2 regions of the Saccharopolyspora sp. NPDC000359 genome follow, and region 1 is predicted to be linked to the other one. Evidence: predicted binding sites of a transcription regulator. Region 1 holds the regulator's gene; the other holds the start of a gene.
What was found. The regulator HspR, encoded in region 1, represses chaperone genes until heat shock. The targets are predictions, from matches to a motif close to ANNTTGAGTNNNNNNNACTCAANNT.

Region 2: a site for HspR is predicted at 1,249-1,273, ahead of clpB (ATP-dependent chaperone ClpB). Genes of this name have one in related genera too.

What each region holds. Positions count from the first base shown of each region.
Region 1 covers NZ_JBEPDU010000093.1:232-4,736, forward strand. The annotation lists partial or broken gene ABT324_RS32745 (Hsp70 family protein) at 1-333, shown strand, start outside; gene grpE (nucleotide exchange factor GrpE) at 351-1,034, shown strand; gene dnaJ (molecular chaperone DnaJ) at 1,060-2,226, shown strand; gene ABT324_RS32760 (heat shock protein transcriptional repressor HspR) at 2,229-2,681, shown strand; gene ABT324_RS32765 (FAD-binding oxidoreductase) at 3,073-4,176, opposite strand; gene ABT324_RS32770 (pyridoxamine 5'-phosphate oxidase family protein) at 4,477-4,505, shown strand, end outside.
Region 2 covers NZ_JBEPDU010000057.1:1,610-6,114, forward strand. The annotation lists gene ABT324_RS28285 (alanine/glycine:cation symporter family protein) at 1-1,152, opposite strand, end outside; gene clpB (ATP-dependent chaperone ClpB) at 1,351-3,939, shown strand; gene ABT324_RS28295 (zinc-binding dehydrogenase) at 3,971-4,505, opposite strand, start outside.

The DNA of each region.
Region 1 (4,505 bases):
GAGACCCTCGTCTACCAGACCGAGAAGGTCCTCAAGGAGAACGACGAGAAGCTGCCGTCGGAGGTCAAGGACAAGGTCAAGTCCGCGATCGACGAGGTCAACGAGACGCTCAAGGGCGACGACGTGCCCGCCATCTCCGCCGCGGTGGAGAAGCTGGCCACCGAGTCGCAGGCCCTCGGCCAGGCGCTCTACGCCGACGCCGGTGCCAACGCGGCGGCGGGTGCCGGTGCGGGCGCGGGCGCCGCGGATGACGCCGCGGGCGCGAAGTCGTCCGGCGCGGACGACGTGGTGGACGCCGAGATCGTCGACGACGAGGACGAGAAGAAGAAGTGACAGCGGACCGGTCCGAGATGTCGCACAACGAAGGCGAGCAGGAGCCGGTGGTGGTCCGGGATAGGCGTCGCATCGACCCCGAGACCGGCCAGCGCCGGACGCCTGCTCCGAACGGAGAAGAGGCGCAGGTGCCCGAAAGCATCTCCGGCACCCTCGACGAGGAGGTCACCCAGGCCGAGGAGTCGGCGGAGGGCTCCGAGTCCGCCGCCGAACCGGCCCAGGGCGAGCCCGCTGGCCTGCAGAAGCAGGTCGACGAGCTCACCGCCGACCTCAAGCGGGTCACCGCGGAGTACGCGAACTACCGCAAGCGGGTGGAACGCGACCGCGAGTCGGTGATCGCCGGGGCCAAGGCCTCGGTGGCCGGTGACCTGCTGACGGTGCTCGACGACCTGGAGCGGGCCGAGGCGCACGGTGACCTCAACGGTGCGTTCAAGGCGGTGGCCGACAAGCTGGTCGCGACGCTGAACTCGGCCGGGCTGGAGGCGTTCGGCGCGGAGGGCGACGAGTTCGACCCGTCCGTGCACGAGGCGGTGCAGCACAGCACCTCCCCGGACGTGAGCGGCCCGACCGTGACCACCGTGCTGCGTCGCGGCTACCGGTTCGGCGACCGCGTGCTGCGACCGGCGATGGTCGCGGTGACCGACCACGAACCGTCGGCGGAACCTGCGGCCGCCGACGACAGCCAGACCGAGCAGGGTTGATCAGGAGCGAAGGGAGGGGCGTCCGGTGAGTGCGAGGGAATGGCTGGACAAGGATTTCTACGCCGAACTGGGCGTCTCCTCCGACGCTTCAGCGGACGAGATCAAGAAGGCCTACCGGAAGTTGGCCCGGGAGAACCACCCGGACGCCAACCCGGGCAACGCCCAGGCGGAGACCAAGTTCAAGGCCGTCTCCGAGGCGTACGGCGTGCTGTCCGACCCGGAGAAGCGCAAGCAGTACGACGAGGCCCGTCGGCTGTTCGGCTCCGGCGGGTTCAGCGGCGGTGGCCAGGGCGGGTTCGGCGGTTTCGGCGGCCAGGGCGGCTTCGACATCGGTGACCTCTTCGGCGGTGCCCAGGGCGGTGCTGGCGGACTGGGCGACCTGTTCGGCGGCCTGTTCGGCAACCGCCGTCCCGGTGCGTCCACGGCCAGCCGGCCCAAGCGCGGCGCCGACGTGGAGACCGAGGTCCGCATCGACTTCACCGAGTCGGTGCGCGGCGCGACCGTGCCGCTGCGGCTGTCCAGCCCGGCGACCTGCCAGACCTGCCGCGGCTCCGGTGCCAAGCCAGGCACCCGGCCGCGCACCTGCGGCACCTGCTCCGGCGCGGGCCTGGTCACCCGCAACCAGGGCGCCTTCGCGTTCAGTGAGCCGTGCCCGGACTGCCGCGGCCGCGGCAGCCTGATCGACAGCCCGTGCCCGGACTGCGCAGGTGAGGGGGTCAGCACCCGCAGCCGCACGCTGACGGTGCGGATCCCGGCCGGGGTCTCCGACGGGCAGCGGATCAGGTTGGCGGGCCAGGGCGAACCGGGTCGGCAGGGCGCCGCCGCCGGGGACCTCTACGTGGTGGTGCACGTCAACCCGCACCGGGTGTTCGGACGTTCCGGTGATGATCTGACGATCACGGTGCCGACGACCTTCCCGGAGCTGGCGCTGGGCACTACGTTGACCGTGCCGACCCTGGACGGGAAGGTCACGCTGAAGGTCCCGCCCGGGACCAGCAGCGGCCGCACCTTCCGGGTGCGCGGCAAGGGCGTCGGCAAGAAGGACGGGAGCAACGGGGATCTCCTGGTCACCTTGCAGGTCGCCGTTCCGTCCAAGCTGGACGGCAAGGCGGCGGAAGCGCTGGCGGACTACGCGAAGGCGACCGCCGACCACGATCCGCGTCAGGACCTGAACGAGTTGCTCGGGAGGTAGTCATGGCCGGTGGTCGCACGTCGGATCCGGGCTTCGGGTTCCCACCCGGGGCCGACGAGGACACGCCGATGTTCGTGATCTCGGTCGCCGCCCAGCTCTCCGGCCTGCACGCGCAGACCCTGCGCAGCTACGACCGGTTGGGCCTGGTGTCGCCCGGACGAACCCCGGCGGGCGGCCGCCGCTACTCCCTCCGCGACATCGCGCTGCTGCGCGAGGTCCAGCGCCTGTCCCAGGAGGAAGGCGTCAACCTGGCCGGGATCAAGCGGATCATCGATCTGGAGAACGAGGTTGACGCGCTCCGCGCGAAGGTCCAGGAACTGGCCGAAGAAGTAGCCGCAGCCCACGCGGCAGCGGAACAAGCAGCAGCCCAGATCCACGCCTCCTACCGCCGAGACCTCGTCCCGGTCAGGCAGGAAACGGCCCTGGTGGTCTGGAAACCCCACCGCAAGCGCTGACGGAACCCATCGCCCCACCGAGCAAGAGCCGGTGGGGCGATTGCGCATCTCGACCACGGTCGGCGTGCGCACCAAGCAACTGCTCGCACCTCCCACCCGCGGTGGTGAGGCCGGGTCGGCGGTCAGCCATCGTCGAGCAAACGGCGAAGCCGCTTCCAGCGGTGAACAGCGACCGCGACGGGCGTCCGGCGCTGATGTGGAGGTGTCGCAGCGCCGCAGGCGCACAGCCCACCCTCGCAGCTTGCACCGCTGCGGGTTCTCAGCGTTCGCCTGGCGGGGACGGCCCTGACGTCGTGCATCGAGCATGCCTGGGCCAGGGCCCCCAGTACCCATGCGGGCGCAGCGGTTCCGCTACCGGCACCGCTGCGCAAGGCGGGACTGGAAACGGAGTTCAGTCCAATGTGAACGGGTCGTAGCGGATCCGGTCGAGGGGGGTTCCGGCTACCAGCATCTTGGAGACCGTGGCTCGGATCATCCCCGGGGAGCCGCTGACCAGGACGTCCCAGTCCTGCCAGGCGCCGTAGCGGGTCACCACCTCGGGGAGGGTGCCGTGCTCGACGCCGGAGACGTTCGGGTCGTCCTCCAGCACCGGCGTGATCGTCAGCCACGGGTTGTGCATCGCGATGCGCTGGAGGTTCTCCAGGTCGTAGAGGTCCTCGCGGGTCCGGCCGCCGTAGAACACCTGGACCCGGGGGTTCTCGCCGTACTGGGCCAGCTCGTCGATGATCGCCCGCATCGGGGCGATCCCGGTGCCACCGGCGATCATCAGCACGTCCGGGGAGTCCTCGCGGTCCACCGTCATCCGGCCCATCGGCGCGCCGATCCGCCACTGGTCGCCGATCCGGGCGTGCCCGACCAGCGCGCGGCTCACCCAGCCGCCCTCCACCGAGCGAACGTGGAACTCCATGATCCCGTCCTCGGCGGGCGCGTTCGCCGGGGTCAGGTACCGCCACAGCCGGGGCCGCTGCGGCACCTCCACGCTCACGTACTGCCCGGGCAGGTAGGGCACCGGGTGGTCGGTCTGGACGCGCATCACCGCGACGTCCCAGCTCAGCCGCTCGTGGTGGATGATCTCGCCGGTGTACCAGGCGGGGCCGTCGTCGGCGGCGGCCGCTTCGGTCATCGCCGAGGCCATCACCGTGTAGGCCTCGGCCCACGCCCGCTCCACCGTGTCGTTCCAGGCGTCACCGGCGTGCCTCTTGATCGAGGCCAGCAGCGCGGTGCCCACCGCTTCGTAGTGGTCGGCGACCACGCCGAACTTGCGGTGGTCGCGGCCGAGCTGGTGCAGGAACGGCAGCAGCTCGTCGGGCTTGTCGACCATCTGGATCACGTGTACGAGCGCCCGCAGCAGGCGGCTGCGCTGCACTTCCATGTTCACCGCGAACAGCTCTCGGGTGGCCGGGGAGAGGCTGAAGAGCATCCCGTAGAAGAACTTGGCCACGTCGTCGATCTGCGGCTCGACGACCTCGAAGCTCTCGCGGATCAGGCGAACCATCTTGCTCACACCAGAGGACGGCTCGCGGTTCGGGGGTGGTCCGGGGCTCAGTACGGCGTTCGCTGTCATGGTTCGGGTGCAGTCTTCTCCACGTTGGCGGCGGTACCCGATTGGGCGCACCGCTACTTGCTTGCGTCCCCCGACACTGGGCTGACCCTAACTCGTGGCCCGGGGAACGTCTGCCTTGATGCCACTTTTGAGTGCTTCTTAACTACTACTGGTAGATGGTGCATGAACCCGTCGGGGGAACCTAGTATCCACCCCTGTGAGTGGAGAGGAAGGCGTGACACGGTGAGGCGCGTGAGCCCCGACCACCCGACCCCGACCGG
Region 2 (4,505 bases), on a different contig from region 1:
CTGCGCGTCGGTCCAGAACTGGGTCTTGGCGATGACGATGGTCAGCGCCGTCATGGTGCACACGATGACGGTGTCGATGAACGGTTCCAGCAGCGCGACCAGGCCTTCGGTGGCCGGGTGCTTGGTCTTCACCGCCGAGTGCGCGATGGGCGCCGAGCCGAGCCCGGCCTCGTTGGAGAACGCGGCGCGCTGGAAGCCGACGATCAGCACGCCGATCAGCCCGCCGAACCCGGCCTCCGGGGTGAACGCTCCGGAGAGGATGTCACCGACCGCGCTGGGCACCAAGGCGTAGTTGACGCCGATGACGGTGAGGCAGGCCAGCACGTAGATCACGGCCATCGCGGGCACCAGGCGGCTGGTGACCGCGCCGATGGACTTGATGCCGCCGATGATCACCGCGCCGATCAGCACCGCCAGCAGGATGCCGAAGATCAGCGCCGCGCCGTCCGAGCCGAGCAGCCCGGTCTCGCCGCCGGTGACGTTGCGCAGCTGCGCGAAGGTCTGGTTGGCCTGGAACATGTTGCCGCCGGCGATGGCGAAGAACAGGATCATGACCGCGGCGAGCACGGCCAGCACCTTGCCCAGGCCCGCGCCGAAGGCGTTCGGGATGCGCTCGGCGATGCCCTTGCGCAGGTAGTGCATCGGGCCGCCGGAGACGGTGCCGTCGGCGTCGATCTCCCGGTACTTCACGCCGAGGGTGCACTCGACGAACTTGGTGGCCATGCCGAGCAGGCCGCAGAGGATCATCCAGAAGGTCGCGCCCGCACCGCCGACGGTCACCGCCACGCCGACGCCGGCGATGTTGCCGAGGCCGACGGTGCCGGACAGCGCCGAGGCGAGCGCCTGGAAGTGGTTGATCTCGCCGGGCTCGGACTTGTCGGTGTACTTGCCGCGGACCAGGTCGATGGCCAGCTTGAAGGACCGGATCTGGATGAACCCGAAGGCGGTGGTGAACACCGCCGCGGCGATCACCAGCCAGGCCACGATCCACGGGAAGGTCACGCCGAAGACGGTGACCTCGCCGAAGACTATGTTGGAGAAGCCGTCCGAGATCGGGGTGAAGACCGTGTTGATCGCGTCCTCGATGCCGGAGAGCGCGCCGCCCTCTTCGGCAGCCAGCACGAGCTGGTCACCCGCTGTCGTGGTGGTCATGACGGTTTAGCTAAATCGGGTGAAATGTCAACATCAATACCTCGGTGTGACATTTGCCTGAAACTGAGACCAGTTCGTGTCCTGCATCACAGCCTCACCTTGAGCGGAACTCGCTCAACTTTCCTCGCGTTGACCGTGTGGATGAGGCTGGTACAGGGCACGATGTCCTGGTAGGAGCCATCGGTGACGAGGTGAGGAATGGACGCGTTCAACCCGACGACCAAGACCCAGCAGGCGATCTCCTCGGCGGTGCAGGCCGCGACCGTGGCCGGCAACCCGGACGTCAGCCCCGCGCACCTGCTCGGCGCGCTGCTCGCCCAGGGCGACGGGCTGACCGCACCCCTGCTGACCGCGGTCGGCGCCGAACCCGCGGCGGTGCACCAGGAGCTGGAGCAGCTGATCGGCAGCCTGCCCGCGGCCAGCGGCAGCACGGTGTCCGCGCCGCAGCTGTCCCGCGACGCCGTCCGGGCGCTCACCCACGCCCAGCGGCTGGCCACCGAGATGGGCGACGAGTACGTCTCCACCGAGCACCTGCTGGTCGGGCTCGCCGCTGAGGGCGGCCGGGTCGCCGACCTGCTCAAGAAGCACGGCGCCACGCCCGAGGCGCTGACCGACGCCTTCGGCAGGGTGCGCGGCTCGGCCCGCGTGACCAGCCCGGATCCCGAGGGCACCTACAAGGCCCTGGAGAAGTACGGCCAGGACCTCACCGACCGCGCCCGCAAGGGCGACCTGGACCCGGTGATCGGCCGCGACGCCGAGATCCGCCGCGTGGTGCAGGTGCTGTCCCGCCGCACCAAGAACAACCCGGTCCTCATCGGCGAGCCCGGCGTCGGCAAGACGGCGATCGTGGAGGGCCTGGCCCAGCGCATCGTCGCCGGGGACGTGCCCGAGTCGCTGCGCGGCAAGCGCGTGGTGGCGCTGGACCTGGGTTCGATGGTGGCCGGGGCGAAGTACCGCGGCGAGTTCGAGGAGCGGCTCAAGGCGGTGCTCAAGGAGATCACCGACTCGGCCGGGCAGGTCATCACCTTCATCGACGAGCTGCACACCATCGTCGGCGCCGGGGCCAGCGGCGAGGGCGCGATGGACGCCGGGAACATGATCAAGCCGATGCTGGCCCGCGGCGAGCTGCGCATGGTCGGCGCGACCACGCTCGACGAGTACCGCCAGCACATCGAGACCGATGCCGCGCTGGAGCGCCGGTTCCAGCAGGTGCTGGTCGGCGAGCCGAGCCCGGAGGACACGGTGGCGATCCTGCGCGGGCTCAAGGAGCGCTACGAGGTGCACCACGGCGTGCGGATCACCGACGGCGCCCTGGTCGCCGCGGCCACCCTGTCCGACCGCTACATCACCGCGCGCTTCCTGCCGGACAAGGCGATCGACCTGGTCGACGAGGCGGCGTCCCGGCTGCGCATGGAGATCGACTCCCGCCCGGTGGAGATCGACGAGGTCGAGCGCGCCGTGCGGCGGCTGGAGATCGAGGAGATGGCGCTGTCCAAGGAGGACGACCCGGCCTCCCTGGAGCGGTTGGCCGCGCTGCGCGCCGAGCTCGCCGACCGCCGCGAGAAGCTGTCCGAGCTGACCGCGCGCTGGCAGCAGGAGAAGGAGTCCATCGACAAGGTCCGCGACCTGAAGACGCAGCTGGAGCAGCTGCGCGGCGAGTCCGACCGCGCCGAGCGGGACGGCGACCTGGGCAAGGCCGCCGAGCTGCGCTACGGCCGGATCCCGCAGCTGGAGAAGGAGCTGGAGGCGGCCACCGCCGCGCAGTCCGAGCGCAAGGCCATGCTGCAGGAGGAGGTCACCGCCGACGACGTCGCGGACGTGGTGAGCGCCTGGACCGGCATCCCCGCCGGGCGGCTGTTGGAGGGCGAGACGGCGAAGCTGCTGCGCATGGAGGACGCCCTCGGCGCCCGCGTGGTGGGGCAGGCCGAAGCGGTGCGCGCGGTGTCCGACGCGGTGCGCCGCACCCGGGCCGGTGTCGCCGACCCGGACCGGCCCACCGGCTCGTTCCTGTTCCTCGGCCCGACCGGCGTCGGCAAGACCGAGCTGGCCAAGGCGCTGGCCGGGTTCCTGTTCGACGACGAGCGGGCGATGATCCGCATCGACATGTCGGAGTACTCCGAGAAGCACTCGGTGGCCCGGCTGGTCGGCGCACCGCCCGGGTACGTGGGCTACGACCAGGGCGGGCAGCTGACCGAGTCGGTGCGCCGCCGCCCCTACTCGGTGGTGCTGTTCGACGAGGTGGAGAAGGCGCACCAGGACGTCTTCGACGTGCTGCTGCAGGTGCTCGACGACGGTCGGCTCACCGACGGCCAGGGCCGCACGGTGGACTTCCGCAACACGATCCTGGTGCTGACCTCGAACCTGGGCTCGCAGGCCATCGCCGACCCGAACCTGTCCGAGCAGGAGCGCGACGACGCGGTGCTCTCGGTGGTGCGCAAGCACTTCAAGCCGGAGTTCCTGAACCGGTTGGACGACGTGGTGGTGTTCCACTCGCTGTCCACCGAGGAGCTGACGTCCATCGTGGACATCCAGGTGGACCACCTGGCGCGGCGCCTGGCGCAGCGGCGGCTCACCCTCGACGTGCAACCGGCGGCGCGGGACTGGTTGGCGCTCAACGGTTTCGACCCGGTCTACGGCGCGCGCCCGCTGCGCCGCCTGGTCCAGTCGGCGATCGGCGACCAGCTGGCCCGCAAGCTGCTGGCCGGGGAGATCCGCGAGGGCGACAAGATCCGCGTCGACACCTCCGACGACAACGACTCCCTCGTGGTCACGGCGTCCGAGAGCTGAGGTCGTGGTGAGGGCGCCGCTCGGGGTGCCCTCACCGCTGGATGAGGATCAGCGTCTTGCCGACCGTGGTGCGGTTCTCGACCGCTGCGTGCGCCTCAGCGGCGCGTTCCAGCGGGAAGGTCTGCCCGATCAGCGGTCGGATGGTGCCCGCTGCCGCCTTGGCCATCATCTGCTCCGCCCACCGGCGCTGGTGGGTGCCGAAGTCGAAGAGCTGCTCGATGCCGAGCACCTCGACGCCCTGCTGGCGCGCTTGCTCCGCGGAGATCTCGGTGACCGAGCCGCTGGACGCGCCGTGCACGGAGAAGCGCCCGCCGCGGGCCGTCACGCTGAACGCGGCGCGCCCGATCTCGCCGCCCACGCCGTCGAACACGACGTCGGGCCCCTTGCCGCCGGTCGCGTCGAGGACCTGGTCGGTCCAGTCCGGCGCGGAGTAGTCGACCACCGCATCGGCGCCCAGCTCCCGGAGCACGTCGAGCTTCCGGGCCCCGCGCGCGGCCCCGACGACCCGCGCCCCCGCCTCCCGGGCGAGTTGCACCAACAAGCTGCCCACACCACCGGCCGCGGCT